4 regions of the Azoarcus sp. CIB genome follow, and region 2 is predicted to be linked to each of the others. Evidence: predicted binding sites of a transcription regulator. Region 2 holds the regulator's gene; each other region holds the start of a gene.
What was found. The regulator FNR, encoded in region 2, switches genes on or off when oxygen is low (the NO sensors DNR and NnrR bind a similar motif). The targets are predictions, from matches to a motif close to TTGANCTAGNTCAA.
Positions count from the first base shown of each region.

Region 1: a site for FNR is predicted at 2,550-2,563, ahead of AzCIB_RS01550 (DUF2249 domain-containing protein). Genes of this name have one in related genera too.
Region 3: a site for FNR is predicted at 3,621-3,634, ahead of AzCIB_RS17995 (nitrite reductase). Genes of this name have one in related genera too.
Region 4: a site for FNR is predicted at 5,821-5,834, ahead of AzCIB_RS14790 (NAD(P)H-dependent oxidoreductase subunit E). Genes of this name have one in related genera too.

Region 1 covers NZ_CP011072.1:381,256-388,650, reverse strand. The annotation lists gene AzCIB_RS01555 (bifunctional diguanylate cyclase/phosphodiesterase) at 1-2,304, opposite strand, end outside; gene AzCIB_RS01550 (DUF2249 domain-containing protein) at 2,675-3,028, shown strand; gene AzCIB_RS01545 (B12-binding domain-containing radical SAM protein) at 3,077-4,498, opposite strand; gene AzCIB_RS01540 (aminotransferase class I/II-fold pyridoxal phosphate-dependent enzyme) at 4,495-5,700, opposite strand; gene AzCIB_RS01535 (glycosyltransferase family 9 protein) at 5,697-6,962, opposite strand; gene AzCIB_RS01530 (diguanylate cyclase) at 7,253-7,395, shown strand, end outside.
Region 2 covers NZ_CP011072.1:3,463,448-3,470,842, forward strand. The annotation lists gene AzCIB_RS15380 (heavy metal translocating P-type ATPase) at 1-1,168, opposite strand, end outside; gene AzCIB_RS15385 (MerR family transcriptional regulator) at 1,300-1,755, shown strand; gene AzCIB_RS15390 (sulfite exporter TauE/SafE family protein) at 1,762-2,469, opposite strand; gene hemN (oxygen-independent coproporphyrinogen III oxidase) at 2,601-3,992, opposite strand; gene fnr (fumarate/nitrate reduction transcriptional regulator Fnr) at 4,126-4,866, shown strand; gene AzCIB_RS15405 (hemerythrin domain-containing protein) at 4,911-5,441, opposite strand; gene AzCIB_RS15410 (SirB2 family protein) at 5,438-5,836, opposite strand; gene AzCIB_RS15415 (NnrS family protein) at 5,842-7,065, opposite strand; gene AzCIB_RS15420 (Crp/Fnr family transcriptional regulator) at 7,169-7,395, shown strand, end outside.
Region 3 covers NZ_CP011072.1:4,018,743-4,026,137, forward strand. The annotation lists gene AzCIB_RS17980 (plastocyanin/azurin family copper-binding protein) at 1-175, opposite strand, end outside; gene AzCIB_RS17985 (ethylbenzene dehydrogenase-related protein) at 269-1,138, opposite strand; gene AzCIB_RS17990 (NapC/NirT family cytochrome c) at 1,186-1,794, opposite strand; gene AzCIB_RS17995 (nitrite reductase) at 1,866-3,497, opposite strand; gene ahbB (siroheme decarboxylase subunit beta) at 3,745-4,251, opposite strand; gene AzCIB_RS18005 (Lrp/AsnC family transcriptional regulator) at 4,248-4,730, opposite strand; gene ahbB (siroheme decarboxylase subunit beta) at 4,727-5,788, opposite strand; gene AzCIB_RS18015 (cytochrome D1 domain-containing protein) at 5,790-6,977, opposite strand; gene AzCIB_RS18020 (c-type cytochrome) at 7,024-7,341, opposite strand.
Region 4 covers NZ_CP011072.1:3,342,183-3,349,577, reverse strand. The annotation lists gene AzCIB_RS14810 (NADH-quinone oxidoreductase subunit M) at 1-512, shown strand, start outside; gene nuoN (NADH-quinone oxidoreductase subunit NuoN) at 550-2,118, shown strand; gene AzCIB_RS14800 (NUDIX domain-containing protein) at 2,096-2,680, shown strand; gene AzCIB_RS14795 (adenosylcobalamin-dependent ribonucleoside-diphosphate reductase) at 2,833-5,700, opposite strand; gene AzCIB_RS14790 (NAD(P)H-dependent oxidoreductase subunit E) at 6,046-7,395, shown strand, end outside.

The sequences.
Region 1 (7,395 bases), 2.2 Mb from region 2:
CGAGTAGAAGTGGAAGCGGTTCTTGCCGTTCTGCTTGGACTTGTACATCGCGATGTCGGCGTTGCGCAGCAGGCTGTGCACGTCCTCGCCGTCGTCCGGAAACACCGTGATGCCCATGCTGCCCGAGATCTGGTGCCGCGTGCCCGCCAGCGCGATCGGCTCCTCCAGCACGCCCAGCACCTTCTCCCCGACCGTGCGCAGGTCCTCGGGATCGTGCAGCTCGCCGACCACGATCGTGAACTCGTCCCCGCCCAGACGCGCCACCGTGTCCTGCTCGCGCACGCAGCCCTTCAGGCGGCGCGCGACCTCGACCAGCAGCTCGTCGCCGACGTCGTGGCCGAGCGTGTCATTCACCCACTTGAATCCGTCGAGATCCAGGAACAGCAGTCCCGCCTTGCAGCCATTGCGGCGCGCATGCGCGAGCGTTCGATCGAGGCGGTCATACAGCAGGCTGCGGTTCGCCAGCCCGGTCAGCGCGTCGAAGTTGGCCTGACGCCAGATCTCGTCCTCGTGCTGCTTGCGCTCCGTGATGTCGCTGAACATCGCGACATATTCGACAACCCCGTCCTTCTCGCCGCGCACCGCCGACATCGTCAGCCACTGCGGATAGATTTCGCCGCTGCGGCGCCGGTTCCAGACTTCCCCCTCCCACTCCCCACAGGTCCTCAACGCCGACCACATCGCGTCATAGAAGGCGTCGTCCTGGCGCCCGGAACGGAAGACGGTGGACTGGTGGCCGATGACTTCCTCGGCCGGGTGCCCGGTGATGCGGCAGAACGCGGGGTTCACCGACGTGATCGCGCCTTGCGCATTCATCGTCATGATGCCCTGGCTCGACGCCGAGAACACCACCATCGCCTCGCGCATGCGCGCCTCGGTCAGGCGCCGCTCCGTGACGTCCTCCACCGTGCCGACGCAGCGCGGCGGCACGCCCGGGACCACGATGCGCTCGGCGATCCCGCGCACCCAACGCACCTCCCCGTCGAGAAGGACGCGATGCTCGATGTCGAAGGGCTCGCCGGCGATCACCCGCCTCCATGCCTTCCGCACCATCTTGCGATCCTCGGGGTGCACCGCCTCCAGCAGGACCTGCCACGACAGCCGGGAATCGGCCGGCAAGCCGAAAAGCCGGCGCGTCTCGGCCGACAGTTCGAGCTTCGGCACCTGCGGCAGGTAGACCCAGCTCCCCACATGCGCGATCGCCTGCGCGCGGTTCAGGTCGGCGGTACGCTCCTCGACCAGGGTTTCCAGCTCGCTCTCGTGCGCCTTCAGTTCCTCGAGCAGGCGCACCAGGCTCGCCGCGAGATCCCCCACCTCGTCGTTGCCGAAGTGCCCCGCACTGAATCCCTGCCGCGGCAGCCCTGTCAGCGCGACCTCACGCGCCTCGCTGGCGAGCTCCTCGATGCGGCGCGTCTGCGCGCGTGCGAGCGCGCGGCTCGCCGCCCCGACCAGCAGGATCGCGACAAGGCCCCATGCCACGTGCTCGGCGAGCAGCGCCTCGATCGGTCGCTCGAACACCTCGGCATCCATGCTCACCCTCACCAGCAAGGGGTCCGACAGGGGCAAACCCGCGTTCACCGCATGCGAGCTCGACACCCGCCGCGCGGAATTTCCCGGAAAACTGCGCTGCATGAGCATGCCGCCTCCCGCAGTCAGGGCCACCTCCGTCAGGCCGTCGTCGTGCAGATCGAAGGGCGAACCGGCACTGCGCAACCACTGGCTGAGATTCGCCTCGAACACCAGCGCCCCCTCAAAGGTGCCCGTGGCATTGACCAGGATGGGGACCGCGACACGCAACACGGCATCGGCGTCGAGCCGCTCGATGGCGGCATGGGTTTCGCCGCGCAACACCTTGTCCGCCAGCCATGCCTCGCCACGGAAGCTCCGCGGGGCCTTGCGCGCGGCGACGGGCTCGCCGCGGTAGTCGGTCACGACCAGGTTGTAGTCGATGGACACCGGCAGCGAGTGCCGGGCGAGGAAGGGCCTCAGGTAAGCGTCGCGTCCCTGCGAGTCGAGCAGTGCGTTCGACAGCAACGGCTGCGCAGCAAGCGCCGCCAGCTCGCGATGCGCGAGCTCCAGCGTGCGCTCGATGCGATCCGACACGGAATTGGCGATCTGCGCGAGGTGCCCCGTGGCAATTCCGTGCACCAGGGCACGCGCATTGAAATACGACAGCGCCGCCATCACGACCACGACCAGCGTGGTCAGCGCGGCGCCATAAAGGGTATAGCGTCCGCGCAAACCCAGACGCATGCGTTTGCGCGCATCCGGCAGCGGGGGCGCCGACGGGCGGCTAGCGCGCATCGGCCCCTCGATGATTGCGGCTCCCGCCCGCAAGACCTCCCCGCATGCCGCAGCGGCGCACTGCGATTATCCCCGTCGCCTCGGGCCTCCGGCACCCGAAAGGACTTCGCCCAGGTCGCTTCATCCCTTTTGCTCAAATATGTTCTTGTTTTATTTAAAGATAACACACGGAACAAAACCTGGCCATTGTCATAGCGCGCGCAACCGGTGGCGCCTCCCCGCCCCCCGAGGCCACGGGTCGATTCTTGTTCTGGCTCAAGGCGCAGCCCCCCGGCGCCCCCTACGATCGGAACCCTGCGGCACCCCTTTATGTACCCTTTTTGCACCCCATTCGTTGCGCTATCGCCGCCCCAACCCGGAGACCCGATTCATGAGCGAGCTGCCCATCCTCGACAACACCGTCTTTCCCTTCGACGCCCGCGGCGTCGCCAAACGCTTCCGCCATGCCGCGATCTTCGGCGCCCTCGAATCGCTCGAGGACGGCGAGACGATGCGCTTCGTGAACGACCACGACCCCCTGCCGCTGCTCGGCCAGATCCAGCAGCGCTACGGCTCGCAGGTCACGATCGAGTATGTGGCCCGCGAACCGGGCAATATCGTCATCGACTTCCGCATCCAGCTCCAGGCACGCGACTCCGAACCCGCTGCGGCACCTGCACCGGCCCGCCAGAGCGGAGGCGGTTGCGGTGGCGGTGGTGGCGGCTGCGGCTGCTCGGGCCACTAACCAAGCCCACTGCGGGCCCGGCCGCGCGCCGGGCTCATTTACAGATATTCAGGCGCCGCGCAGCAGGTACACCAGCGCGCCGGGCGCGCGCGCCAGCCCGGCCACCGACAGGTAATGCCGCCAGTGGCGCGCGAGGTGGCGCGCGACGAATCCCGGACGCAGGTAAAAGGTCCGGTAGAAGCGGCGCTGCAGGGCCGTCAACGCGGCCGGCGGAATGCGGCTGCAGCTGCTCGCCGGCGTCAGGTAGTGGTATTCGGCGCCGTGCGTGCGCCGCTGCGGCGGCAGCTCGCTCCACAAGGGCACGTCCGGATACGGGCGATAGATCTGCATCTGCAGGTAATCGGGGCTGATGCGCCGCGCCAGCGCCAGCGTATCCTCGGCATCGTCCTCGGTCTCGTCCGGCATGCCGACCATGAACAAGGCCACCGAGCCGATGCCGGCCCGATCCAGCCGTTCGAAAGCCGATTCCGTCGCGGCAACCCAGCCCGCACCATCCGCAGTCTTGCCCAGACGCTCGATCAGCCGCGCCGAACCGCTGTCGACGCCCACCTTCAGCAATACCGCGCCGGCCGCCGCGGCCGCGGCCACCCGCTCCTCGTCGAGCTCGTCGGGGCGCGCATTCGCCATCCACGGCAGCTCGACGCCGCGACGCACCAGTTCGTCGGCCAGTTGCAGGAAGCGACCGCGATGCACCAGCAGCGAATCATCCTCGAAGGCGATCGCCTGCGCCCCGGCAGCCTTCAGCGCGAGTACCTCGTCGACCACGTCGCCGACCGAGCGCACCCGCAAGTCCCGTCCAACGCTCTTGCGCACGATGGCCGTGCAATGGCGGCACGGCCGCGGACAGCCCCATGCGGTGAGCACGTAGCCCCACCGCGCCGCCGGCCGCCCGCGCACCGGGAACGGGAACGCATACGCCTTCAGTGCATCGCGCCCGAAGCGCGGGCGCGGCAGCGCATCGGGCGCGCCCACGAGCACGATTTCGCCTGCACCCACGCGCAAGCGGCATTCCTCGCGCAGGGCCGCAAGATCCTCGCCCGCCAGCACACGCAGCGCCAAGCGCGGCGCCTCCTCCTCGGGCTCGCCCGGCACGGCCAGGTCGTAGGCCTCGCTCCAGCCATGAAACCGCGTCCGCGCGACGTGCTGCACCTGCTGCCCGACCGCGATCGTGACGACTCCAGCCGCGCGCAACGCCGCGGCGACGCGTACCGACTCCTCCAGGCACCAGGTCACGGCACGGATCACCGCGACACGCGGTTTCAAGGCCAGCACCCGCGCGACGAACGCGTCGACGGAAAAATCCCCCAGCCAGCCATCGAGCAGCGGCACCGCGACCTTCAGGGCCTCCTCCAGCCCGCCCTGCACGTACATCAGGTCGAGCGCCGGATGCAGGTGGCGCGGATGACCCGTATGGCGCCCCGCCTCGCGGTCGACGCGCAGCACGACGACGGGATGTCCCGAACCGGTCATGGGAGTTCCTCCGCAAGTCGCCGGAGAATGGCGGCCGTGCGCCGCAGACGCCCCTCCGAAAGCCCGTCGTACAGGGGGATCAACACCGCCTGAGCCGCCGCCGTCGCGGCACCGGGACAATCGGTGTAGCCGAGCATCGCCGCGGTATCGTCCATCACCTCCCCGCCTATGCCCAGGTCCAGGCCGTGCCGCTGCGCCGCGGCACGCAGGGCGCCGATGTCGCCCTGAAAGCGCGCGACGAAGTTGTAGAACGCCGGCCGGCCGAAATCACCGCGCCGCTGGGTGACAAAACGCGGCGGCAGGCTGCGCGCGAGCACCTCCCACTGCGCATCGAGGCGCTTCTGCCGCGCCTGTGCCCGCTGCAGCTTGCGCAGGCCCAGCCGCGCCTGGAAGCCGCTGAACGCAGCCGCCGTCCCGCGCACCCGGTCATGTGCCTGGCGATAGAGGCGGTCGAAACCGCCGCCACGACGCGCCGAAAACATCACGCGCGCGGCGATCGCGTAGGCGGGGCTGCGCACCGCAAGCTCTTCCGCGAACTTCAGCAGCATCTTGCGCACCGGCGGCCACTCGCGTCGTGCGCGCCCGGCCAGGCGCGCCCGCGTCGCGGCCGCCAGCGCCTCGTCCGCCGTCGTCAGGACGCCACCGCCGAACGCCGCCACGGCCTTCGTCGCCTCCAGGCTGAACAGCGCGGCGCGGCCGAAACTGCCGGCCGGACGGCCGTCGATCGACGCCCCGAAGGCATGCGCGCAGTCCTCGACCACCGCAATGCCGTGCGCATTCGCAAGGGCGCAGATGCCGCGGATGTCGCACGGCGCGCCGAGCAGATGCACGACGAAGATCGCACGCGTGCGCGGCCCGATGCGGGTGGCGACGCTGGCGGCCGTCATGTTGAAGCTCGCCGGATCCACGTCGGCCGGCACCGGCACGATGCCGCGCGCGCGAATCAGCGGAACCAGTTCGCCCAGCGTATAGGCCGGGATCACCAACTCGTCGCCCGCGCCGAGCCCCAGCCCGTCCAGGATCAGGCCGAGCGCATCGCGGCCGCTCGCGGTCGCGATCGCATGCGGCACGCCGACCGCGTCGGCGAAGGCGCGCTCGAAAGCCGCCACCTGCGCCGCCGTGGCGTCGGCCGACCCCCACGGCGCACGCAACGCGTCCGCGAGATCGCCCCACTCCAGCGGAATGCGCCGGCGCGGAATCACGCCCCGACCCCGGCCAGACCGTCGCTTTGTACCAGCCGCGCCGGCCGCGCATCGAGCACGCGGCACAGCGCACCGAACACCTCTGCGACCGAAATCCGCTGCATGCACTGGTTATCCGTGCAGCGCGTGCGCCGCTGATTGCCCGCATTCACGCACGGCGAACAAGCCAGCCCGGCACTAATCACGGTCGCATCCCCCAGCGGCCGGAACAACACCGGCGTCTCGGGACCGAACAGGGCGATCACAGGCAGGGCCGTAACCGCGGCGAAGTGCGCGGGCCCCGAGTCGTTGCTGACCAGCGCGGCGCCGAGCGTAAACAGCGCCGGCAATTCGCCGAGGGCGAAGTGCCCCGCGATATCGACGCAGCGCACATCCCCGACCTCGGCCGCGATCGCCGCCGTCGTCGCCCGGTCGTCCTCGGCACCGATCAGCAGCACACGCACCTCCGCATGGCGTGCGAGCGTCGCGCGTACCAGCGCCACGAAGTGTGCTTGCGGCCAGCGCCGCTGAGGCAGCATCGCGCTCGCGTTGGCATTCACGAACACGATGCGTTCGTCGCCGACCGGACCGCCCCCAAAGCGGGCCAGCCTGTTCCGCACCGCCGCCAGCTCGTCCGCGCCCAACTCGCGCCGACGCACGCGCGGCACCAGCATTGCCGCCGGCAGGCGTGGCGCGGGCGGCACATCCTCGGCGAACAAGGCCTCGACCAGCATCAGGTAGTTCTGTGCCATGTGCAGCTGCGGATTGAAGGCCAGCGGATGCGTATACAAGTCGCCGCGATACAGACCGACCCCTTCGAAGCGGTGGAAACCCGCGCGCCGGCGCACCCCCGTCAGCAGGCACAAGGCCGCGGTCAGGCGCGAGAACAGTTCGAGATCGACAAGCGCATCGATGCGCGCCCGGCGCACGTCGCGCAGGAAACGCCAGGCATCCGCCGCCAGCATGCGCAGCGATCCCGTGCGGATCACGAACACCCGCTCGGGCGGCACCGTACCGGCAATCGCGAGGCTGTCGCGATTATGCGCAAAGGTCAGGCAATACGCCTGCGCACCGCTGCGCGCCGCCAGCGCACGCATCGCCGGATCTGCGAGCACCATGCTGCCGGATTCGGCCAATTGCACGAAGAGCACGCGGCGCACCGCCTGTTCCTGAGCCCGCGTTCGCCACCACGCACGCACCGCCCTGCGCAGTCCCGACAGCGCGGCACACAGCGGCACACCGAGCCAGCGGTCCATGCGGCGCATCGCCTCAGGGCCGGGCACGACCACTCCTCCGACGCAGATCGCCGTTCCGCTGCGTCATCTGCGCCGGCCTCGAATTCATTTCGAAGACATGCGTGCAATCGCATGAAATACGCATACAAACAGGCAATTCAGGTGATGTCGAACGGAGCGGACTATACCGCGCTTTGCCCCCGCCGTCGCCTGTCGCCACAGCCCGAACGCACGTGACCGGAATCACGCCAGACACGCCCCGATCCCGCTAAAATGCCGCTGATCGCAAGCCAATGACGGGAGTGCGGTTATTGTTCACGCACTCGGAATCTGGTCGAATGAGCGAAACCCTGGTCTCAACGGAAACCCCGGCTCGCGACGCCCGCGCATCGCTCCTGCATTCGCTCGTTGCCCAGTCGCCGGCCCTGATCGCGATTCGCGGCAATGACGGCACCTACCTCTACGCGAACGAGGCCTTCGC
Region 2 (7,395 bases):
GCTCGACCATGCGGATGATTCCCGCCAGCAGCGTGTGCGCGCCGACCCCGGTCGCCCGACAACGCAAGACCCCCTGTCCATTCAGGGTCGCGGCAAAGATCTTGTCGCCAGGGCGCTTGTCGACCGGCATGCTTTCTCCGGTCAGCATCGCCTCGTTGATCGCAGACTCGCCGACCTCGACCTCGCCATCCACTGGAATGGCGTCGCCGGGGCGCACAAGGAACCGGTCGTCAGGCTGCAGGGTCTCGACGGGAACGGAAACGATCTCGCCGTCGCGCTCGACAAACGCAAGTTTCGGCTGCAGGCGCAACAGGGCGTCGAGCGCCACCGTCGTGCGCGCCTTCGCACGCGCCTCGAGCAACTTGCCGAGCAGGATCAGGGTGATGATCGTCGCCGATGCCTCGAAATACACATGCAGGTCGTGACGACCGAGCAGCGTCACCACCGTGCTGTAGATCCACGCCATCGACGTGCCAAGCACCACCAGTACATCCATATTGGCGCCGCCGCCGCGCAGAGCGGACCACGCACCGCGGTAGAAGCGTGCGCCGACCCAGAACTGTACCGGCGTGGCGAGCAGCAACTGGATCCAGCGGGGGACGAGTTCATGCGCACCTGCCGATTGTCCGCCGAACATCAGGGGCATCTGCACCAACAGCGGCAAGGTGAGCAGGGCCGCGATCCAGAAGCGCTGCATCTCGCGCTTCCACGCCTGCGCCTGCTGCAGGCGCTGTTGCTCGCGCGCGGCAACCCCCGTCTCGACACCCGCGAAACCCGCGCGGCGCACTGCCTCGCGAATGGCTTCCGGCACGACGAGGCCTGGCTGGTAACGCAACGTCGCGCGCTCGGTCGCGAAATTCACCGTCGCATCCACGCCCGGAAGCCGTTTGAGAACCTTCTCCAGCCGGGTCGCGCACGCAACGCAGGTCATGCCAGTGATGCCCAGTTCCATCGTGGCCTGCGGCACATCGAAACCTGCCTTGCGGATCGCCGCGATCACCTGCTCGGGGCCGCTCGCGGGATCCGTGACGCGCACATGCGCCTTTTCCGCAGCAAGATTGACCGAAGCATCGACACCGGGCAGCCGGTTCAGCACCTTCTCGATCCGCGCCGCACACGCGGCACAGGTCATTCCGGAAACCGGCAGTTCAAGGGTCGGACTTTTCATTGTCGTTTCGGGAGCACTCATCTTCACCACTCCATTCGGCCTATCCGGGATCCGCGCATTCGGATCGCCGATTGCGAAACGGAACGCTTGATGGCAGTCTAGACCCCGTACCCAAGTACGGAGTCAACCCCATGAACGACCTCACGATCGGTGCGTTGGCGAAATCGGCCGGAGTCGGCGTCGAGACAGTGCGCTATTACCAGCGCCGCGGCCTGCTGTCGCCGAACGGCGCACACAAGGGCGCGTTTCGCGTTTACGGCAACGACGAACTCGCCCGCCTGCGTTTCATCCGCCGCGCCCAGTCGCTCGGCTTCAGCCTCGACGAGATCGCCGACCTGCTTGCGCTCGACGAAGAAACAGACCGCGAGCGGGCACGTGCGTTCGCCCAGTCCAAGATCGCGGACGTCGAGTCCCGCATCCGCCAACTGACCGAGATGCGCAGCGCCCTGCAGGGACTCGTAACCTGTTGCGAGCATACCGAGGCACCCGCCCCCTGCCCGATTCTCCACGCGCTCGCGAACACCCCCGAGCCGCCGCCCGTGCCGCGGGGTAGAGCTCGCGCCCGGTCCGCCGAGCAGGCGCCCTGACGGCGCTCAGACCTCGCACACGACACCGCGCCAGAGGGCGCCGCCGAGGCTGGGCGCATGAAACAACCCAAACACGCCGAACCCCAGCACCAGCATCCCGGCAACGAATCGCACGCGGCGATTGCGCGTGATATCGCGAAAGCGCTTGAACACCATGCCCGCGAGCATCAGGTTCGGCAGCGTGCCGAGCCCGAAAGCCAGCATCAGCCCCGCCCCGCGCCCGGCCGAACCGGTCACCAGCGCCGTCGTCAGCACGCTGTAGACGAGGCCGCAGGGCAGGAAGCCCCACAACAGCCCCAGCGGCAGGGCTTGCCCGACCGAACGGGCGGGAATGAAGCGTGCGGTAAAGGGCTGCACGCGCTTCCACAGCACCAGGCCCACCCGCTCCACCGGCGCGAGCAGCTGGGTGAAGCCGGTCAGGTACAGGCCCAGGGCGACGAGCATCAGGTTCGCCAGCACATACAGGCCCATCTGCACCGGCAGGATGTCCGAGAACAGCATGCCGACCGTGCCGAGGGCACCGAGCGCCCCGCCCAGCATCGTGTAGGTCGCGATCCGCCCGAGGTTGTAGGCGAGATGCACCGGCCACTGGCGCCCGGTCCGGCCCGGCATGTTCACGGTGAGCGCGCCGACGATGCCGCCGCACATGCTGACGCAGTGCGTGCCTCCCAGAAGGCCGATCAGGAAGGCTGCGATGTAACCGGTTTCAGGCATGGCGATAGTCGGCAAGACGGGAGAAGCCCGGGGGCGCGACGCAAAAAAACAAAGCGGGCGCCCGAGGACGCCCGCACTGTATCACCTTCTCCCGGCCCGTACAGCCCGCGGCCGCTGGCGGCCGGAGCGGCTCAGATGACCTTCGAATAGCGCGCGCGCTCGCGGTCGGAGCGCAGGTAGCGGTCGAACACCATCGCGATGCCGCGCACCAGCAGCCGCCCCGCGGGCAGCACGCTGATCCACTTGTCGCTGACCTTCAGCAGGCCGGCCTCTTCCATCGCCTTGAGATCCTCGAGTTCGTCGGCGAAGTATTCGTCGAACTTGATCAGGTGCGCGATCTCTATCGAGTCGATCGACAGTTCGAAGTGGCACATCAGGGCCTGGATGATCGACCGGCGCAGCAGATCGTCGGCAGTAAGCTCGATGCCGCGCAGCACGGGCAGCTCGTCGCGATCGAGGGCGTCGTAGTACTCGTCGAGCGTCTTCACGTTCTGTGCGTACACCGGGCCGATCTTGCCGATCGCCGAGACCCCGAACGCCATCAGGTCGCACTCGGCCTGCGTTGAATAGCCTTGGAAATTCCGGTGCAGACGCCCTTGGCGCTGGGCGATCGTCAGCTCGTCGTCCGGCTTCGCGAAGTGGTCCATGCCGATATAGACGTAGCCCGCCTCGGTCAGGCGGCGGATCGCCAACTGCAGGATCTGCAGCTTGGTGTCCGACGTCGGCATGTCGTTGATCGCGATGCGACGCTGCGGCTTGAACAGGCCCGGCAGGTGCGCGTAGCTGTACAGGGAGATGCGATCGGGCGACAGCTCCAGCACCTGTTCGAGCGTCCGATTGAAGCTGATGATGTTCTGGCGCGGCAGGCCGTAGATCAGGTCCATGCTGATCGACTTGAAGCCGGTGGCACGAGCTGCGTCGATCACGAGCTTGGTCTCGTCGTAGCTCTGGATGCGGTTGACCGCCTCCTGCACCTCTTCGTTGAAGTCCTGTACACCGACGCTCATGCGGTTGAAGCCGAGGTCGGCAAGCAGCTTCACGGTGTCGAAATCAACCTTGCGCGGATCGACCTCGATCGAGTACTCGCCGTTCGGCACGAGCGTGAAGCGCTTACGCACCGAATCCATGAGCTCGCGCAGCTCGTCGTGCGACAGGAAGGTCGGCGTGCCGCCGCCGAGGTGCAGCTGCGTCACCTGATGGCTCCCACCCAGTGCGGCAGCCTGCATCTCGATTTCCTTGTCGAGATATTTCAGGTACTTGGCGGAGCGCGCATGATCCTTGGTGATGATCTTGTTGCAGGCGCAGTAGTAGCAGATCGTGTTACAGAACGGGATGTGGAAGTATAATGAGAGCGGCTTACTCACGCCCCCGACGCCGCGTTGCGCCAGCCAGTCCCGCAATGCACGGGCATCGAACGCTTCGACGAAGCGATCGGCCGTGGGGTAGGACGTGTAGCGAGGCCCGTTGATGTCGAACCGACGAATCAACTGCTGGTCGAAAACAAGATCTTTCTGACTGGTCATGGTTGTATCGCTTGAGTGCATTCCGTACGATCTCAAAAAGCCGCAGTTTCGTGGTTGACGTGGATCAACGGTCCATTCCGCCGGGCGCCTGCCACTTCTCGGTCGACGTAGAAGGAACAATATTATCGTGCAAATGAAGGCGACGGTGCCGATTACAGTGGCGAGTCTGAAGGTCGCATGCTCCCAGTGCAACCTGGTCGAGTTGTGCCTGCCGTTCGGGATGTCGGAATCGGAAATCGACCGCCTCGACGAACTCGTCGGCGCGCGTCGCAAGATCAAGCGGCAGCAGAATCTGTATCGCGCGGGCGATCCCTTCGAAGCGATCTACGCGATCCGCGCCGGCTCGTTCAAGACCGACGTGCTGCTCGAGGACGGTCGCGAACAGGTCACCGGCTTCCAGATGACCGGCGAAATGCTGGGCCTCGACGGCATCAGCACCGAAACCCATTCGTGCAACGCGATCGCGTTGGAGGACAGCGAAGTCTGCGTGATCGCGTACAGCAAGCTCGAAGAGCTGTCGCGGGTGGTCGAGGGGCTGCAACTGCAGTTCCACAAGGTGATGAGCCGCGAAATCGTGCGTGACCATGGCGTGATGACCCTCCTCGGCTCCATGCGCGCAGAAGAGCGCCTGGCGGCCTTCCTGCTCAACATGTCCCAGCGATTCACGGCGCGCGGCTTCTCTCCGGCGGAGTTCCACCTCCGCATGACCCGCGAGGAGATCGGTTCCTATCTGGGCCTGAAGCTTGAAACGGTGTCTCGCGCCTTTTCGAAGTTCCAGGACGACGGCCTGATCGCGGTGCAGCAGAAGCACATCCGCATCCTGGACATCATCGGCCTGAAGCGGCTGATCCAGCACCCGTCGCCACGCCCCTGAGGGGGGATTTCCCCCTTCGTACGGCCGATCGCCCACGTCGTGGGCTATTGACGCCGCCGCGCGGTCATCGTTCCCGACAGGGCGGCAATATCCTCCTCGGAAAGCAGACCGCGAGCGATCGGCAGCAGATCGCCCTCCTCGCGCTGGATGTGCCGACGGTAGGCGTCGGCAAACGCCTCGACATCTGCAGGCGACAGATCGGCGTTTTCGCCGCCGGCGATGCGCTCGAGCCGTGCCCGCATCCGCGCCCAGCCGGCAAAGAGCTTCTGGTGATCGGCCAGGATCCAGTCGATGAGCGTGCCGAGTTCGGTACGCCGGGCGTCATCGGCACGCGCCCGCAGGACGGGAAAGAGATCGTCCTCTTCGTCCTGATGGTGCTTCACGGCAGCGATGTCGAAGTAGCGCATCACGTTGACTGCCGCCTGCTGCGCCTGCTTGTCCGGGCCATGCTCGGGCAGCCAGGCGGCGAGCCGCGCGAGGGTTGCAAGTTGCGCCTGCAGGCGCTCGTGGCAGGCTTCGAGCATCTCTAGAGGCGTCTCGAAACCCGGGGACGAAGGGATCAGCGAATCGGTCATCGGAACACTCCGGCAAACGCGATGAATCCTGCCGGGTTCTTGCTCAGAGCCACCGACACGATCCATGAAAAGGTTAGCAGGGCCGCGAGCAGCGCCAGCACTCGGACGCGCATGGTGCGCCCCCAGCGCAGCGCGGTCGCGCCGAGAAGAATATAGACGACAAGCGCGACGACCTTTGCGGTGACCCACGGCGCAACGAAGGGGTACTGGCCGCTCATGGTCGCAAGCGTGATCGCGCTGCCGAGAAACACGGTGTCGATGAGGTGCGGCAGGGTGCGCGTGACGCGGTGATCCAGCAGCGGACTGCGCCGCATCATCCAGACGCCCTGCAGCACGAATCCGCTGATGCTCAGGGCCGCGCACAGGATGTGCAGGTGCTTGACCGACAGATACATCGCACTCAGCCCGGGCGTCCATCGCTGCGCGGACGCCAGTAGATCGGCAGGTAGCGCGACGCCCACGCGCCGAACACGCCCAGCCAGCCGAGTACGGCCAGCAGCATGACGAACGCCGTCCAGCCCGCAGGGACGAGTTCCGCGACAATGCGCACGACGACGACCGCTTCGAGGCCGAGGAACAGCACCCAGGTCAGGCGATCCGCAGCGAGCTTGCGCCCCGAGTGCCCGAGAGTCACCCGCGACACCATCGCCATCAGGACGGACCCGAAGAATCCGACGCCCAGCGCATGCAGCGGCGCCATGCCCAGCACGCTATAGCCCAGCAGGGACGCAGCCCCCTGGATGGCGAAGAGCGTCAGCGCGATTCCGAGCCAGAGAAATCCGATGTGCAACATCCCCAGCAGCGGCACTTTCATGGCGGGCACCGGCCTCCACTGCCGCGACAGCCACAGGGCCGCAAAGGCGGCGGGAGCGTCGACGATCCAGCGCAGCGACAGCAATCCCGCCACGTCGAGCGCAGCATGCAGGACGCTTCCGCCGACGACCAGCACCAGTACCCACAGGGGGCGCACCATCACGTAGGCCGGGATCACGCTGCTCGAAAAGAACGGCACCATACGGTGACACACGCCGAAGAACACCGGCAGCAGCGAGCAGAACACGGCGATCTCGATCGCGATGCGCGCCCAGATCGGGTTGCCGCTCAGCGCAAAGCCGAGCCAGGCGAGGACGGCGACCATCCCGGCGATCATCGCATAGCACACGAGGCGGGCATGCAGCGCCTCGAGATCGCCGTGATGCGCGACCTGCCACAGGATGCGCTGCACCCCGCCCCATCCGAGAAATACCAGCACCAAGCCCGGGACGGCGACACCGGGCACGACCATGCCGACTATGGCCAGCGCCCACCCTGCCGCCAGCAGACGCCAGGACCAGAGCCAGCGACCTGCCGCAATCTCGTCATAGCCCTGCCAGCGCGGCATGGCGGTGAGGAGGAAGCCGAACATGAAAAACGGAAACACGCCGCTCGTCACGAGCAGGGCGTGCATCCACCCCGGCGGGAGAACCCAGCCGATCGCCGGCAGCAGTCCCACGCGAGCGCCGAGCTCCGCTGCCCACATCGCAAAGCTCACAAGAAGCATCACGGCGCCGGACAGGAACATTGTCCGGTGCGGTGCGACAAACAGCACGAATGAGGTCGAAACCGGCTTCGCGTGCGCTTGCATCTTGTCTCCTGTTGCCCCCAGCGGAGACAGTCTGCGGGACGCCGGATCGCGGCCCGTGTCGGGTTGCGGGTTAAAATGCACGGGTTTCTCCACGGAGTCCGAGATGCCCAACCGTCCAGTCGATATTCCCACCGCACTGCGCCAGGTTTCTTTCTTCAGCGAACTGACCGCAGAGGAGATCGACCGTGTTGCCCGCTTCACCCGCGAACGCCACCTCGAGAAGAGCGAAATCCTGTTCCAGCGCGGCGATCCCGTGCATGGCTTCTACTACGTCGTCTCGGGTCAGATGAAGCTCGCGGTCTCGTCGGCGCAGGGCAATGAAAAGGTGGT
Region 3 (7,395 bases), 560 kb from region 2:
TGGTCCGCTTTTCCCGATTGACCCACGTGACCGTGTCGCCCGCGCGGATCTCGACTACCGCGGGAGAATATTTGTAGTCGACGATGGACACTTCATGCTCGGCAGCGCAGACGATACCGATCTGCCACGCGCCGAGCAGGGCGACCACGGCCGCCGCGTTGGTCTTGAGACGCACGATCATCCCCCGCAAAAGGTACTTGTCGAACGGAACGAAGCCGCCTCCCCCGCGAACGGAGGAAGGCGGCTTGGGGCACAGGCGCGCGAGCGCTCACTTCGCCGCAGTGATGTCGGCGCTGGTGTCGATGCCGAGCTTGTAGCCGAGCGAAACGTGATGGAAACGACCGGCGGCGCTGTCGTCGTGGATCGCGAAGCCGAAGTTGTACGTCTTTCCGGACTCGAGGGCGACATCACCCTCCCCGCCCGCCAGCTTGCGCGCGAACACGACCGTCCAAGTGTCGCCGTCGAGTTTGCCGTCGGCACTCACGAGCGCTTGACCGCCTTCCATCACGCGCTTGTCCGCGACGTAGCCGTTGAAACCTTTCTTCTCTCCGCTGCGCCACTGGTACAGATCGTAGAACTTGCCTTCCGCCAGCGATCCGCCCTTGACGTATTTCAGCTTGGTCTCGGCGGCGCCCGGCATGGTGCGCGAGTCGACGTGGCAGGTGGACCAGCATCCGCCGAGGTCGGCGAGTTCGACCTTGCCGCCGGCTTCCAGCATGAAGGCGACCTTGACGGGGTTCTTCGCATCCATCTTCGCTGCACCGGATGCGGGCGGCTGCTTCCACGAGAAGCGCACGTACAGGTTGTCCGCGTCACGCGCGGCCTGCACCTTGACAGGAATGGCGGGCGCCTTGCCGGCGATCGGAGTCGGCTCGATCTTCTGCCCGCTCGCCATCTTCTTGCCCATGTCGGACGTTTCCGAATGGTGGCAGTCGGCGCAGGTTTCGCCCTTCTTCATGCCGCGCGCGCCGCCGTGTTCCGTGCCCTTGGTGATCCACTCGATCGGGGATACGCCCGGATAAAACACGGTGATGTCCTTCGCGGGGATCTTGCTCCAGTCGGGGGCCGCAGCCATCGCGGCGCCGGTCGCGCCTGCCAGAATTGCGCCGACAACGCCGGCAATTATCGTTTTCTTCATCGTCGATTCCTCAGTTGATTCAGTCGGAGGCCTGGGCCGCGGGCGGCTTACAGGTCGTCTTCCTCGGTCATCCCTTCGGGCTTCGTATGCGCAATGCCTTTGTGACAGTCGATGCAGGTCATGTTGTCCTCGCGCGCCATTTCGTGCTGCTTGCGCGCCCGCTGCTTTTGCGAGTCGGCATTCATGCTCTCGAGGCTGTGGCAGTTACGACACTCGCGCGAATCGGCCGCCTTCATGCGTTTCCACTCGTTGCGGGCGAGCTCGAGGCGCTTGGACGCAAACTTCTCGGGCGTATCGATGGTGCCGGTCAGCTTGCCCCAGACCTCCTTCGAGGCCTGCACCTTGCGGATCATCTTGTGCGTCCAGTCCTTCGGCACATGGCAATCGGGGCAGGTCGCACGCACCCCGGTGCGGTTCGTGTAGTGGATCGTCTTCTTGTATTCCTGATACACGTTGTCGTGCATTTCATGACACGAAATGCAGAACGCCTCCGTATTGGTCGCTTCCAGGACGGTGTTGAAGCCGCCCCAGAAGAGCACGCCGATCGCAAATCCCGCGACCAGGAGGCCCCCGAACGAATACTTCGCGCTCGGACGACACAACGACGCCCAGAATCCTCTCCGCCCTTCCGGCTGCTTGTCGTCTTTGTCTGTCATGACACTCTTTTCTCCCTTCCCGGCCCCCGCGCACGGGGCGCGGGGGACTCAGCAGGCGACCGGAGAACCGATCAATAAACGTCGTGCATCGTGTTGAAGACGTTGAACTTGCCCGTCGGCGTGACGATGGCCGGGTCGGTGATGACCTTCTTCAGCTTGAGGGTCTTGTCGTCATAGATGACGATCGCCGACTGGTCCGTCTTGCCACCCCACAGGGAGATCCACACCTCGTTGCCCGCTTCGTTGAACTCCGGGTGTGTCGCACGGCGGATCGCCTTGCTTTCGGGCAGGCCCGAATCCTTCGCAACGTCGAGACGGCTCGGCGCCTTGCTCAGGTCCTTCAGGTCATACACATAGACGGATTCGGCGATCTCGCGCTCGGGGTTCATCGGTGCATCGGCCCACAGGTGGGTCGACTTCGGATGGGTCTTCACGAACAGATTGCCCGCGCCCGGCATCTTCAATTCCTGCACGACCTTCCAGTTCTTGTCTTTGAATTTCGCGTGCTTTGGATTGTCGGAGGCCGTCGAGATCACCGAGATGACGTCGGCGCCAAGATGGCCGGTGGTCCACACCGGGCCGAATTGCGGGTGCATGAAGTTCGCGCCCCGCCCCGGATGCGGGATCTTCGCCGTGTCGATCAGGCTCGCGAGCTTGCCGGTCTTGGTGTCGACCGCGGCGACCTTGTTCGACGCGTTGGCGGCAACCATGAAGTAGCGCTTGGAAATGTCCCACCCGCCGTCATGCAGGAATTTCGCGGACTCGATCGTCGTGGACTTCAGGTTCTTGATGTCCGTGTAGTCGACCAGCATGATCTGCCCGGTCTCCTTCACGTTCACCACCCACTCGGGCTTGATGTGCGACGCGACGATCGACGCGACGCGCGGTTCCGGGTGGTATTCCCCGTCGACCGTCTGGCCGCGGGTCGAGACGATCTTGATCGGCTCAAGCGTCTCGCCGTCCATGATCGAGAACTGGGGCGGCCAGTAGGTGCCGCCGATCAGGTACTTGTCTTCGAAGCCCTTGAATTTCGACGTATCGACCGAGCGTGCGTCCGAACCAAGGCGCACCGTCGCGACCGTCTTCGGCTCTTCGTACCACATGTCGATGATCGTCGTCAGACCGTCGCGGCCAACGGTGTAGACGTAGCGGCCCGATGCCGACAGGCGGGAGATATGCACCGCATAGCCGGTGTCGAGCACCTTCCAGATCTTGTGCGTGTCGCCGTCGATCAGCGCGAGCTTGCCGGCATCGCGCAGCGTCACCGCAAACACGTTCTTCAGGTTGATGTTGTTCATCTGCTTCTTCGGACGCTCGGCAACCGGAACGATCAACTTCCAGCTGTCCTTCATGTCCTTGAGCGAGAACTCGGGCGGCACGTCCGGCGTCTGCTGGATGTACCGCGCCATCATGTTGATTTCTTCCTTGGTCAGGATGTCGTCATAGTTGACCATCCCGCCTTCGGTGCCGTAGGAGATGATCTTCTCGAGCCGGGCGGTGCCGAGCTTCAGCGTGCCGCCTTCGAGCTTGGTGCCATCGGCCGCGGTCTTCGCCCAGTGCGGTTCAAGGTTCTTGCCGGTGGCACCCTTGCGCAAAACGCCGTGACAACCGGCACAGCGCTCGAAGTAGATCTGCTTTGCCTTCGTTTTTTCGTCGGCAGTCATTTCAGGAGCTGATTGCGCCCACGCCGCGCCGACTGCCATCGGCAGCAGCGCCAGAGCCAGGGTCTTTCCGATCCAATTATGGTTTTGCACCTTTCTCTCCTTAAGCGACACGGAATGTCAAACAACTGGCGCGGAGTATTGACCTGATGACTTTGGGGATCTTTGATGTGTCTTAAATTTCCCCATGCGGCGCGGGGATATAGACATTCGACATACGTGCGAATCCGCTCCGACCGATAGCCGGAGGGACAATGACGGCATCGCCGTCATGCGGAAGGAAAGGGATTCAGCCCGCGTCGCGGATGCGCAGGCCGGTCTTCTTCAGGATCGCCGAGGAGAAGAGCACGTCGCGGGCGCGACACGCCGCGGGGAAGAGCGACTCGAGGCGGGCGGCGATGTCCTCGAGCTGTCCGCGCACGGCGTCGTGGCTGCGACCATGCACCATCGCGAACAGGTTGTACGGCCAGTCCGGAAGGCGACGCGGACGCCGATAGCAGTGCGTGACGGCGGGGAGCGCGCCGAGCCATTCGCCGACCGCATCGATCGCCTCGTCATCGATGTCCCACACACTCATGCCATTGGCCGTATAGCCGATCGCGTAGTGGTTCGGTACCGCCCCGATGCGCCGGATCACGCCTCGCTCGAGCATGGAGCGGATGCGTGCGAGCAATTCCTTCGGAGGGATACCCAGCTCACCGGCGACCGCGCCCCAGGGATCGGGAACCAGCGGCAGGCCGCCCTGGGTCGCGACGATGATGCGGCGTTCGAGGTCGTCGGCAGCCACGTCCGTCATGCCTCCAGCTTCATTTCGACGAAGTACTCGCGTTCCTTCGGAAAGAGGAACACGGGTAGTCCGGTTGCGGCTTCGATGCGCCGGGCGCAGTCGGTGATTCCGTCGGGTCGCTCGGTGGCGAGCACGAACCACATGTTGAGTGCGTGCTCGCGCCGGTAATTGTGTGCGACTTCGACGAACGCGTTGACCTGCGCGGTGACATGTTCGAAGGCATCGTCGGAAACACTCATCGCGGCGAGGCAGAACGCGCCACCGATGCGCTCGATCTGGAACATCGGACCGAAGCGGGTCAGCACGCGCGCGTCGAGCAGACGCTGCAGGCGCGCGAGGACGTCTTCCTCCGCGAGTCCCAAGCGCACGCCGACGTCCGCGAAGGGCTGGCGGGAGAGCGGAAAGTCGCCCTGCAAGGCGTTGATCAGCACACGATCGATGTCATCGAGGGCAACGGGACTGTCGACTGACGTGCGGCGACCGCTCATGTTCCGACGTCCGTCAGGTAACAGGCGCCCTGCTGCTTGAAGCGGCGGCAACTGAAGAGCACCTCGTGCGCCCATCGATCCAGGCCGAGGCGAGCGGCGATGTCGTCACGGGTCGCGCACACGGCTTCGCGCGAGCGTCCGTGGATCATGCAGAACAGGTTGTAGCGCCACCCCGGCAGCGCGCGGCGACGGCGGTAGCACAGGGTGACGGCCGGCTCCGCAGCCATCAGGCGACCGAGCCGGCTGACCTCCTCATCCGGCACGTCCCACACGCACATCGCGTTGGCGCGAAAGCCCAGCTCGTGATGCCGCACGACGATGCCGAAGCGCTTGACGATGCCGTCGGCGAGCCAGCGTTCGATCAGTTCTATAACCATGGCCTCGCTGATCCCGGCCTTCCGCCCCAAGGCATCGAACGGACGCGACTCCAACGGCAGCCCTTCCTGCAGCGCACGCATCAGGGCGCGCTCCAGCCCCGGCAGCGCACAGGCCGCCTCGGGGGCCGGCTGTGCCGGCGCGGCCGCCTCCTTGCATGCGGCGCGCGCAGTGCCGCCCCCGGCCAGATCGAAGCCCAGATCGATGTGGAACTCCTCTTCCAGCGGCAGCACGATCACCGGGCAGCCGGTGTCGTGCTCGATGCTGGCGACGATCTCACGGAGTCGTCCCGGTGACGCTGCGGTAACGACGAACCAGAGGTTATAGGCGTGCTCGCGCTGGTAGTTGTGGTTGACCTCGGCGACGGCGCTCACGCGTGCGGCAATCTCCTCTAGCCGTTCCGCGGGCGCGGCGAGGGCTGCAAGGGCGCTCGCGCCGATGCGCCGCGGCGCAAACACGGCGCCAACACGGCTGACGACGCCCGAAGCCTGCCAGGCCCGCAGCGCATCCAGCGCCTCGTTTTCGCCGAGACCGCATTCCGCCGCGATCGCGGCGAACGGTCGCGACACCAGCGGAAATGCGCGCTGGTATTCGTTGAGAAGACGGAAAGACCCCGAGCCGACCGCCGCGCCGGAAACTCCCGCCTCGGCAATATCCACGATGCGCGCGCCGTGACAGCTCATCTCAGAATCCCGTGCGGAACGCGCGGCTGGTGAAGAAGATGCCACTCGGGCTTGAGGCCGGCAGCTCGGCGAGCCTTTGTCGTGTGCGCGTGTCGTAGATCGCGACCTTGTTGTCGTCCCGCGCCGAGATCCACACCGCCTCGCCCTTGGGCGTGAACTCCATGTGCAGGATCGCCCGGCCAGGCTGGAAAGTGTCGACGAGACGGTTCGTGAAGGTGTCGATGACCTGCATCCAGCCGTTATCCGGGAAGGCGAAATTCACCCACACCTCGCGCCCGTCGGGCCGCGCCATCACGAACACGGGCTGGCTCTTGACCGCGATGCGCGCCACCTCCTTCCAGCTCCCGAGCTCGACGACGAGCACCTCGTGGCGGCCGATCGCCGGCAGGTAGGCGCGCCCGGCAGCGACCGCCCAGCCGCGCAGGTGCGGCATCTTGTATACAGGCAACGCCTGTTCGCCGCGACCGTAGCCGGGCAGGATGGTGCGCACGCCCTGCGCCGACTGCCACAGGTCGAGCATGGAGAGGCCGTCCTCGCCGAAGAGGCCGGCGATGTAGTAGCGGCCGTCGGGCGTAACGAGCGCGTCGTACGGCTGCTTGCCGGCGGGATAGCGTTCGGTCTTCGGGTTCTTCGGATCCGACAGGTCGGTGACGCGGATCTCGTTCGCATCGAACAGCGAGTAGATGAACCGGTTTCCCGGCAGATCCGCGAGCCCGACGACCTTCGAGCGCTTGCCCTCGGTGCCATAGTCGGCCGGCACGTCGGCAACGAGCTCCAGCGTATCCGCGTCGAAGGCCTTGATGCCGCCCGGCTCATAGTTCTGAGCCACCACCAGGCGACCGTCCTGCGAGACCGCCCCGCCGATCGAATTGCCCGCCTGCAGGATGCGTCCAGCAATCGTGGCGGTCAGCAGGTCGACCTTGGTGAGCCCGCCATCGCGCCCGAAAACATACGCGTAGCGGCCGTCACGCGAGAAGACCACCGACGCGTGCGACAGGTCGCCGAGGCCCGACACCTGCGCAAGCGACTTGCGGCCGGACGTCTCGATCACCTGCACCTGCCCCGTCGCGCGCTCGATCACCACCCCGAGATCCCCGGTGCCACGCAACGTCGGCTGCGGCGTCGCACACGCCGAAAGGAGCAGGACCGGGACGATCCACCACATGTATTTCACAATCAGGTGCAGCATTTGATCCTCATCTCATATCGAGCCGCACGGACGACGAAAACCCCGCTCAGCGCGAGGCGCCGGGATCCGCCGGAAATCCTTCAGCAAGCCGATCCACGATCCACGCGGCCTCGTCTTCCGCGACGATGCCGCGGAACGGCGGCATCGGCGTGCCGGGGCGACCGCCGAGGATTGTCGCGACGAGGCTCTCGCGTGGCTTGTCGCGCAGGGCCGGGGCCGTCAGCGCGGGCCCCAATCCGCCCTGCAGGGTCAGGCCGTGGCAGGAACCGCAATCCTGGCGCACCAGATGCACCAACTCGCGGATACGCTGGGGCTGCAACTGCGGGGACGCCTCCTGCGCGGCAGCCGGCAATCCCGCGACCATTGCGATAAATGCCATGAAAACCGCCCGATACGTCCCATACGACACACCGTCACC
Region 4 (7,395 bases), 120 kb from region 2:
CCGTGGGTCTCGAAGGCGCGCTGGTGCAGATGATTTCGCACGGATTCGTTTCGGGTGCCATGTTCCTTTGCATCGGCGTGCTTTACGACCGGATGCATACGCGCAACATCGCCGACTATGGCGGCGTGGTTAAGACGATGCCGAAGTTCGCCGCCTTCTTCATGCTGTTTGCTATGGCGAACGCCGGTCTTCCTGGTACCAGCGGCTTCATCGGCGAGTTCATGGTTGTGCTGGGTGCGGTCCAGTTCAACTTCTGGGTTGCCTTCGCTGCCGCGACGACCCTGATCCTTGGTGCCGCCTATACGCTCTGGATGTACAAGCGCGTCGTCTTCGGCGTCGTCGGCAATAGCCACGTCGCCGAACTCGAGGACATCGGTGCGCGCGAGTTCGCCTTCCTCGGGATACTTGCGCTGTGTGTGCTGGCGATGGGCTTGTATCCCTTCCCGTTCACGGAAGTGATGCATGCGTCGGTTAATGAACTCCTGCGGCATGTTGCCGTGAGCAAGCTCTGAGCGAGCGGGCGAGACACTTTTTCGGATTGGTCAGAAGATGAATTTCGTCATTCCCGACTTTTACCCCGCCGCGGCAGAGATTCTCGTCGCCGTGATGGCGCTGGTGATCATGTTGGCTTCCACCTTTGCGCGGCGCGTGGCCAGCGATCTCGCTTACGGGCTCACTCAACTTACGCTGGTGTTTGCTGCACTGGTCAGCGTGCTCGTGAGTCCCAACCTCCTCGCGGCCGTTGCGGCGGTGGTCTCCGAGGTACCCCTGTTTGGTGTTCGACTCGCCGAGGTACTGATGAGCCTTGCCGAGGGCTACGCGGCGAACGAGGTGGTTGCGACTTTCAGCGGCATGTTCATCGGCGACATGCTCGGCGGTCTGCTCAAGGTGTTTTCGCTGCTGGCGGTTGCGATCGCGCTGCTGTACGGTCGCGGTTACCTTGCCGACCGCAAGATGGATCGCCCCGAGTATTACCTGCTGTCGCTCCTGATGAGCCTCGGCATGATGGTGATGATCAGCGCGAATCACATGCTGTCGCTGTACATGGGCCTCGAGATGATGTCTCTGTCCCTGTACGGGATGGTTGCCTTCGATCGCGACTCGCCGCGTGCGACCGAGGCAGCGATGAAGTACTTCGTGCTCGGTGCGCTGGCCTCCGGTCTCCTGCTCTACGGCATGTCGATGATCTACGGCGCGACGGGCAGCCTTGAGCTGTCGGGCATTGCGCAGTCGATCTACCATCAGGCCGCCAACAAGACGGTGCTGGTGTTCGGTCTGGTGTTCATCGTCGCCGGACTCGCATTCAAGCTGGGCGTGGTCCCGTTTCACATGTGGGTGCCCGACGTCTATCAGGGCGCACCGACGGCCGTGACGCTGATGATTTCGGCTGCGCCCAAGCTCGCCGCCTTCGCGATCACGATGCGCCTGCTGGTCTACGGTCTGTTCGAACTGGCGGACCAGTGGCAGACGATGCTGATGTTCCTCTCGGTGCTTTCGATCGTGCTCGGCAATCTGGCAGCGATCGCCCAGACGAACATCAAGCGCATGCTTGCCTACTCGGGTATCTCGCACATGGGTTTCGTGCTGCTCGGCCTGCTCGCGGGGGTGGTCGACGGTGATCGCAACTTCGCGCTCAACGCTTACAGCTCGGCGATGTTCTATGCGGTGTCCTACGTGATCATGAGCCTCGCATCGTTCGGCATGGTGATCCTGCTGTCACGTGCAGGCTTCGAGGCCGAGAACATCGACGACTTCAAGGGCTTGAACAAGCGCAATTCGTGGTTTGCGGCGCTGATGATGATCGTGATGTTCTCGATGGCGGGTATCCCCTTCTTCATCGGTTTCTTCGCCAAGCTTTCGGTGCTGCAGGCCGTGGTCGCCGCGGGCCATGTCTGGCTGGCGGTCCTGGCTGTCATGATGTCGGTGATTGGCGCGTTCTACTACCTGCGCGTCGTGAAGATCATGTACTTCGACGAACCGGTCGACAGTACGCCGATCCGTGCTCAGGGCGAGGTACGTTTCCTGTTGTCCGCGAATGGTCTCGCGATCGCCGTCCTCGGCCTGCTGCCACAGGGCTTGATGTCGCTCTGCGCCTATGCGCTCCTTGCCTCCCTCTGAGACGGATCCGCTCGAAGAGAGTCCACTCGAATCCCTCCCGGTCTACGACGGCGTCCTGTTGAAGGTCCGTCGGGACCGGGTTGCGCTTCCGGATGGCAGCGAATCGGTCCGGGAATACATCACCCACCCGGGGGCCGTCGTTGTCGTCGCAGTTCTGCCTGACGGTCGCCTTCTGTTTGAACGGCAGTTCCGTTATCCCCTGCGTCGTGCTTTCCTCGAATTGCCCGCGGGCAAGATCGATGCGGGTGAGGACCTGCTTGCTTGTGCCCGACGTGAGTTGCGCGAGGAGACGGGCTACGACGCCGGTGCTTGGCTGTACCTCGGCGTCATGCACCCGTGTATCGGTTACTCGGATGAGCGCATCGAGATATTCCTGGCCCGTGATCTGACCCACGTAGGCGACGCGCTCGATGATGGCGAATTCCTCGAAGTCCTGACGTACTCGGTCGATGAGGCGATTCGTGCGGTGATGGAGGGCGTGATTACCGATGCGAAGACGATCACGGCCTTGTTCCGGGCCTTGCCCGCACTTGGAGTCGTAATTTCAGCTTCAGCGCCGTAGCCGCACCAGGCTGGGTCGAGGTCTGGCTCGGTGGCCAAAATCGCGACATGAGCGGGAACGTGCCGGCAGGGTTGGATAGGTCGGCGGCAAAAAAACGCGAACCTTGTGGTTCGCGTTTTTTTTGAGCCTCCGCGAGGACGCTTGGGTGCCGGTCAGCCGCAGGTGCCGACCGCGCCGCATGCGGTGCAGAAGTCGCAGCCGTCCTTGCGGATCACGGAGTGGTTGCCGCATTCGGAGCAGAGCCCGCCCTGCATGACCTTCGGATCGCTGTTCTCGCGCGGGGCTTCGAGAATGCCCATCTCGCGTACCGGATAGCCTTGCTCATCGAGCACGCCGAGCATCGCATAGCGGTGGATGATGAGTTGTGCCATGTAGGCCACGGTGCTCGGGTAGTTCTGCTGGCGGCGGGTGCCCGGGACGAAGGCCATGAAGTCGCCCAGCGGCTCGGGGTAGTTGAGCAGCTTGCGCAGCTTCATGCCGATCCAGGCCGGATCCATGACGCGCATGTCGAGCGACAGGATGCGGGTAAGGCCGTCGAGTGCGCGCGGATAGTTGCCGGACAGCCATACCGAGTACGGGCGCGTGACGCCGTCGGGCAGGGTGATTTCCTTCAGACCGAGGACGAAGTCTTCTGCAGTGGCGGGGTTGGCGATATCGACGGTCCAGGACAGCGTGCCGTCGGTGCCGGTCTTGGGTTCCTGCAGGCTGAAGAGGGTGTCGAGCACCGGGGTCGGGGTGTCATTCACCTCGAGGGCACCGAGCTTCTCGCAGCGGTAGCGCACCACCTGGGCGAAAGCGGAGACCACGCCGGGGAACATGGTTTTCTCGCCGTGCGGCGGGAAGGGCATCTCGAAGGATTTTTCGCCGATCGTGCGGGCCAGGGTTTCGAGCTTGAGCTTCAGCCAGCCGCGGTCGTTTGCGCGCATGTCCATCGACAAGGTCTTGGCGACGGCGCCGAGGCCGCGCGGCTGGTCTGCGCCGTTGACCCACACTTCGAACGGGAAGGAGCCGCCGTTATTGCCGACCTGGCCGACGAAGAGGGCAAAGTCGCCGGTCGGAGTGCCGAGCATGTAGGTCCAGGCCATGTTGCCGTCCGGCAGCTCGGGGCGGCCGGGCCAGCGCAGGCTGGAGAGGACGGGGGCGGGCAGGCTGTTGATCGACAGACGCTTGTTCGGGCCGGAAAGCTCGACGTCTTGCGGCTGCTTCTGCTCGGACGATGGGGTCACGGAGAGCACGGAGCCCAAGACGGAGTTGGGACGATAGGTCGCAAGTCCCTTGAGGCCGGCCTTCCAGGCGGAGAGGTAGAGGTCCTCGAACTCGGTGTAGGGGTAGTCCTCGGGGACGTTTACGGTCTTGGAGATCGAGGTGTCGACGAACGGTGCGACCGCGGCGACCATGTCCTTGTGGGCCTGCGCGGAGATTTCGAGCGCGGTGACGAAGTAGGACGGAAGGCTCGCGACGTTGCCGCCGAGGTGCTTGTACAGGCGCCATGCGTAGTCTTCGACGGCGTATTCCTTGTAGGTGCCGTCGGCCATGCGCTTGCGCCGGGTGTAGGTGTAGGAGAAGGGCGGTTCGATGCCGTTCGACGCGTTGTCCGCGAAGGCGAGCGAGATCGTGCCGGTCGGGGCGATCGACAGCAGGTGCGAGTTGCGCAGGCCGTGCTTGCGGATCTTGTCCTTGACCTCGGACGGCAGGCGCGAAGCGAAGTTGCCGCCGGACAGGTAGAGATCGGCGTTGAACAGCGGGAAGGCGCCACGTTCTTTGGCCAGCTCGACCGAAGCGAGGTAGGCGCGATCACGCATGTATTCGGAGATCTTCGCGGCGACGGTGCGGGCCTCGGGGCTGTCGTAACGCTTGCCGAGCATGATCAGGGCGTCGCCGAGGCCGGTGAAGCCGAGGCCGACGCGGCGCTTGGACTGTGCCTCGTTCTCCTGCTGCTCGAGCGGCCAGTGCGTGACGTCGAGCACGTTGTCGAGCATGCGGATGGCGACGTCGACGACCTTGCCGAAAGCCGCGTAGTCGAAGTCCGCTTTGTCGGTGAAGGCGTTCTTCACGAAGGGCGTGAGGTTGATCGAGCCGAGGTCGCAGCAGCCGTAGGGAGGGAGGGGTTGCTCGGCGCAGGGGTTGGTTGCCTCGATGGTTTCGCAGTAGTACAGGTTGTTGTCCTGGTTCATGCGGTCGAGGAACAGGATGCCCGGCTCTGCATGGTCGTAGGTCGATCGCATGATCTGGTCCCACAACTCGCGCGCGCGCAGCTTGCGGTACACCCACAGGCCGTCATCGCGCTGGTAGGCGCCGGCGGCCTTGAGGTCGTCGATCGGTTCTGCCTTGTGCGCGAGCTCGACATCGGTGTCGGTGTCAACGGCCTCCATGAAGGCATCGGTGACGCCGACGGAGATGTTGAAGTTCGTCAGGTCACCGTGGTCCTTGGCGTGGATGAACTCCTCGATGTCGGGGTGATCGCAGCGCAGCACGCCCATCTGGGCTCCGCGGCGCGCGCCGGCGGACTCGACCGTTTCGCACGAGCGGTCGAAGACGCGCATGTAGGATACGGGGCCGGACGCGTTGGACAGGGTGCCCTTCACGAGGGCGCCCTTCGGACGGATGCTGGAGAAGTCGTAGCCGACGCCGCCGCCGCGGCGCATCGTCTCGGCGGCTTGGGCAAGCGCGGTGTAGATGCCGGGGCGGCCGTCGACGGCTTCCGAGACGGAATCGCCGACCGGCTGGACAAAGCAGTTGATCAGGGTTGCCTGCAGCTTGGTGCCGGCGGCGCTGTTGATGCGGCCTGCGGGGACGAAGCCTTTTTCCTGGGCTTCGAGGAACTTCGCTTCCCAGTGGGCGCGCTTTTCTTCGGCCTCGACGGCAGCGAGGGCCCGCGCTACTCGCGCGCGGACTTCGGTGACGCTCTGCTCGTCGTCCTTGGCATATTTTTCGATGAGAACTTCGCCCGAGATTTCCTGCGGGGCGAGCGTCGAGGCGTCGGCCTTGCCTTTGGCCTGCGAATTGATCGTCGTGCTCATGGTCTTTTTGAGTCCGTGTGTGAGTCCGTTCGATGGTGTGTGTTTCGGCGTGAAGAATAGCTCGCCATGTTCGATTTTGCAAAAAAATAAAAGCACGTAAAAACAAGGCGTTAAGAGTTATTGCGGTATGTCAAGTGCGGGGTGATTACTATATCTAGTAGCTCATTTGGATGGCTCTCGGCGCTGAAAGTCGCGCCCGCAAAGGGTTTCGGCGCAGTGTCCGGATGCGTCGGGCGATGGCCGTCCCGCAGGCGGGGGCAGAAATATTTGTGTCCTTCCCTGCGACGCACTGCAGCATCACTTGCTGCTAAACTTCTTGCATAGAGCATGCTCCGGAGTTTGCCCATGCAAGATGCCGAGCGGATAGCAGCACAGGCGGTCGAGCGCCACCGGCGAGAACCTTCGCAACTGCTGCAGATTCTTATTGAAACGCAGGACGGAATCGGCCATTTGCCGGCGGCGTCGCTGACGCGGATTGCGGACCTGCTCGACTTGCCGCGTTCACGCGTGGAAGGTGTGGCCGGGTTCTACAGTTTCCTGTACGCGGAGCCTGTCGGGCGTTACCGCATCCTTTTTTCCGACAACATCATCGACCGGATGCTGGGCAGCCGCGGGCTGATGGAGAGCCTCTGCCGCCAGCTGGAGGTGGCGCCGGGAGATGTGTCGGCAGGCGGGGCGGCGAGCGTCGACACCACGTCATGTACGGGTATGGGCGATCAGGGGCCGGCGATCCTGGTCAATGGGCTTGCCGTGACGCGACTCGACGAGGCGCGAGTCGAGCGCATCGCATCGCTGGTGCGCGCCGGCACGCCTTTGGCCGAGTGGCCCGCAGAGTATTTTTGCGTCGAGGACAACATCCGCCGGCGGGGGGCGTTGCTCGGGGAGGACTTCGTTCCCGGTGCTGCGCTGCAGGCGGCAATGGCGCGCGGGCGGCAGGGCTGGCTCGAGGAAATGCGCATTTCCGGGTTGCGCGGGCGTGGCGGGGCGGGCTTCACGACAGCGGTGAAATGGATGGCCTGTCGCGATGCACCGGGTGCCGACAAGGTGGTGGTGTGCAACGCGGACGAAGGCGAACCGGGCACGTTCAAGGATCGCGTGCTGCTCGCGAGCCAGGCGGAGCGCATCTTCGAGGGGATGACCCTCGCGGCGTGGGCGACGGGCGCGCGGCAGGGCTTGCTGTACCTGCGGGGCGAGTATCGCTATCTGCTGAAGCATCTGCGGGCGGTACTGGCGCTGCGTCGCGCGGCGGGGCTTCTGGGAGCGCGGATCCTCGGCGAAGGGGGATTCGACTTCGATATCGACATCCATCTGGGCGCCGGGGCCTACGTGTGCGGCGAGGAAACGGCCTTGCTCGAATCGCTCGAAGGCAAGCGCGGCACGCCGCGGATCAGGCCGCCGTTCCCGGTCACGCACGGCTATCTCGGACGTCCGACGGTGGTGAACAACGTCGAGACGCTGGCGAAAACCACGCTGATCGCACTGCAGGGCGGTTCGGCGTTCGCGGCAACGGGCACGCCGCAGTCGACGGGCACGAAACTTCTTTCGATCTCGGGAGACTGTGCGTATCCCGGGGTGTATGAGTATCCCTTCGGCGTGACGATCGAGCACGTGCTCGAGGACTGCGGCGCGCACGATCCGCAGGTCGTGCAGGTGGGCGGCGCGTCGGGCGTGACGATCGCGGGGCACGAGTTCCAT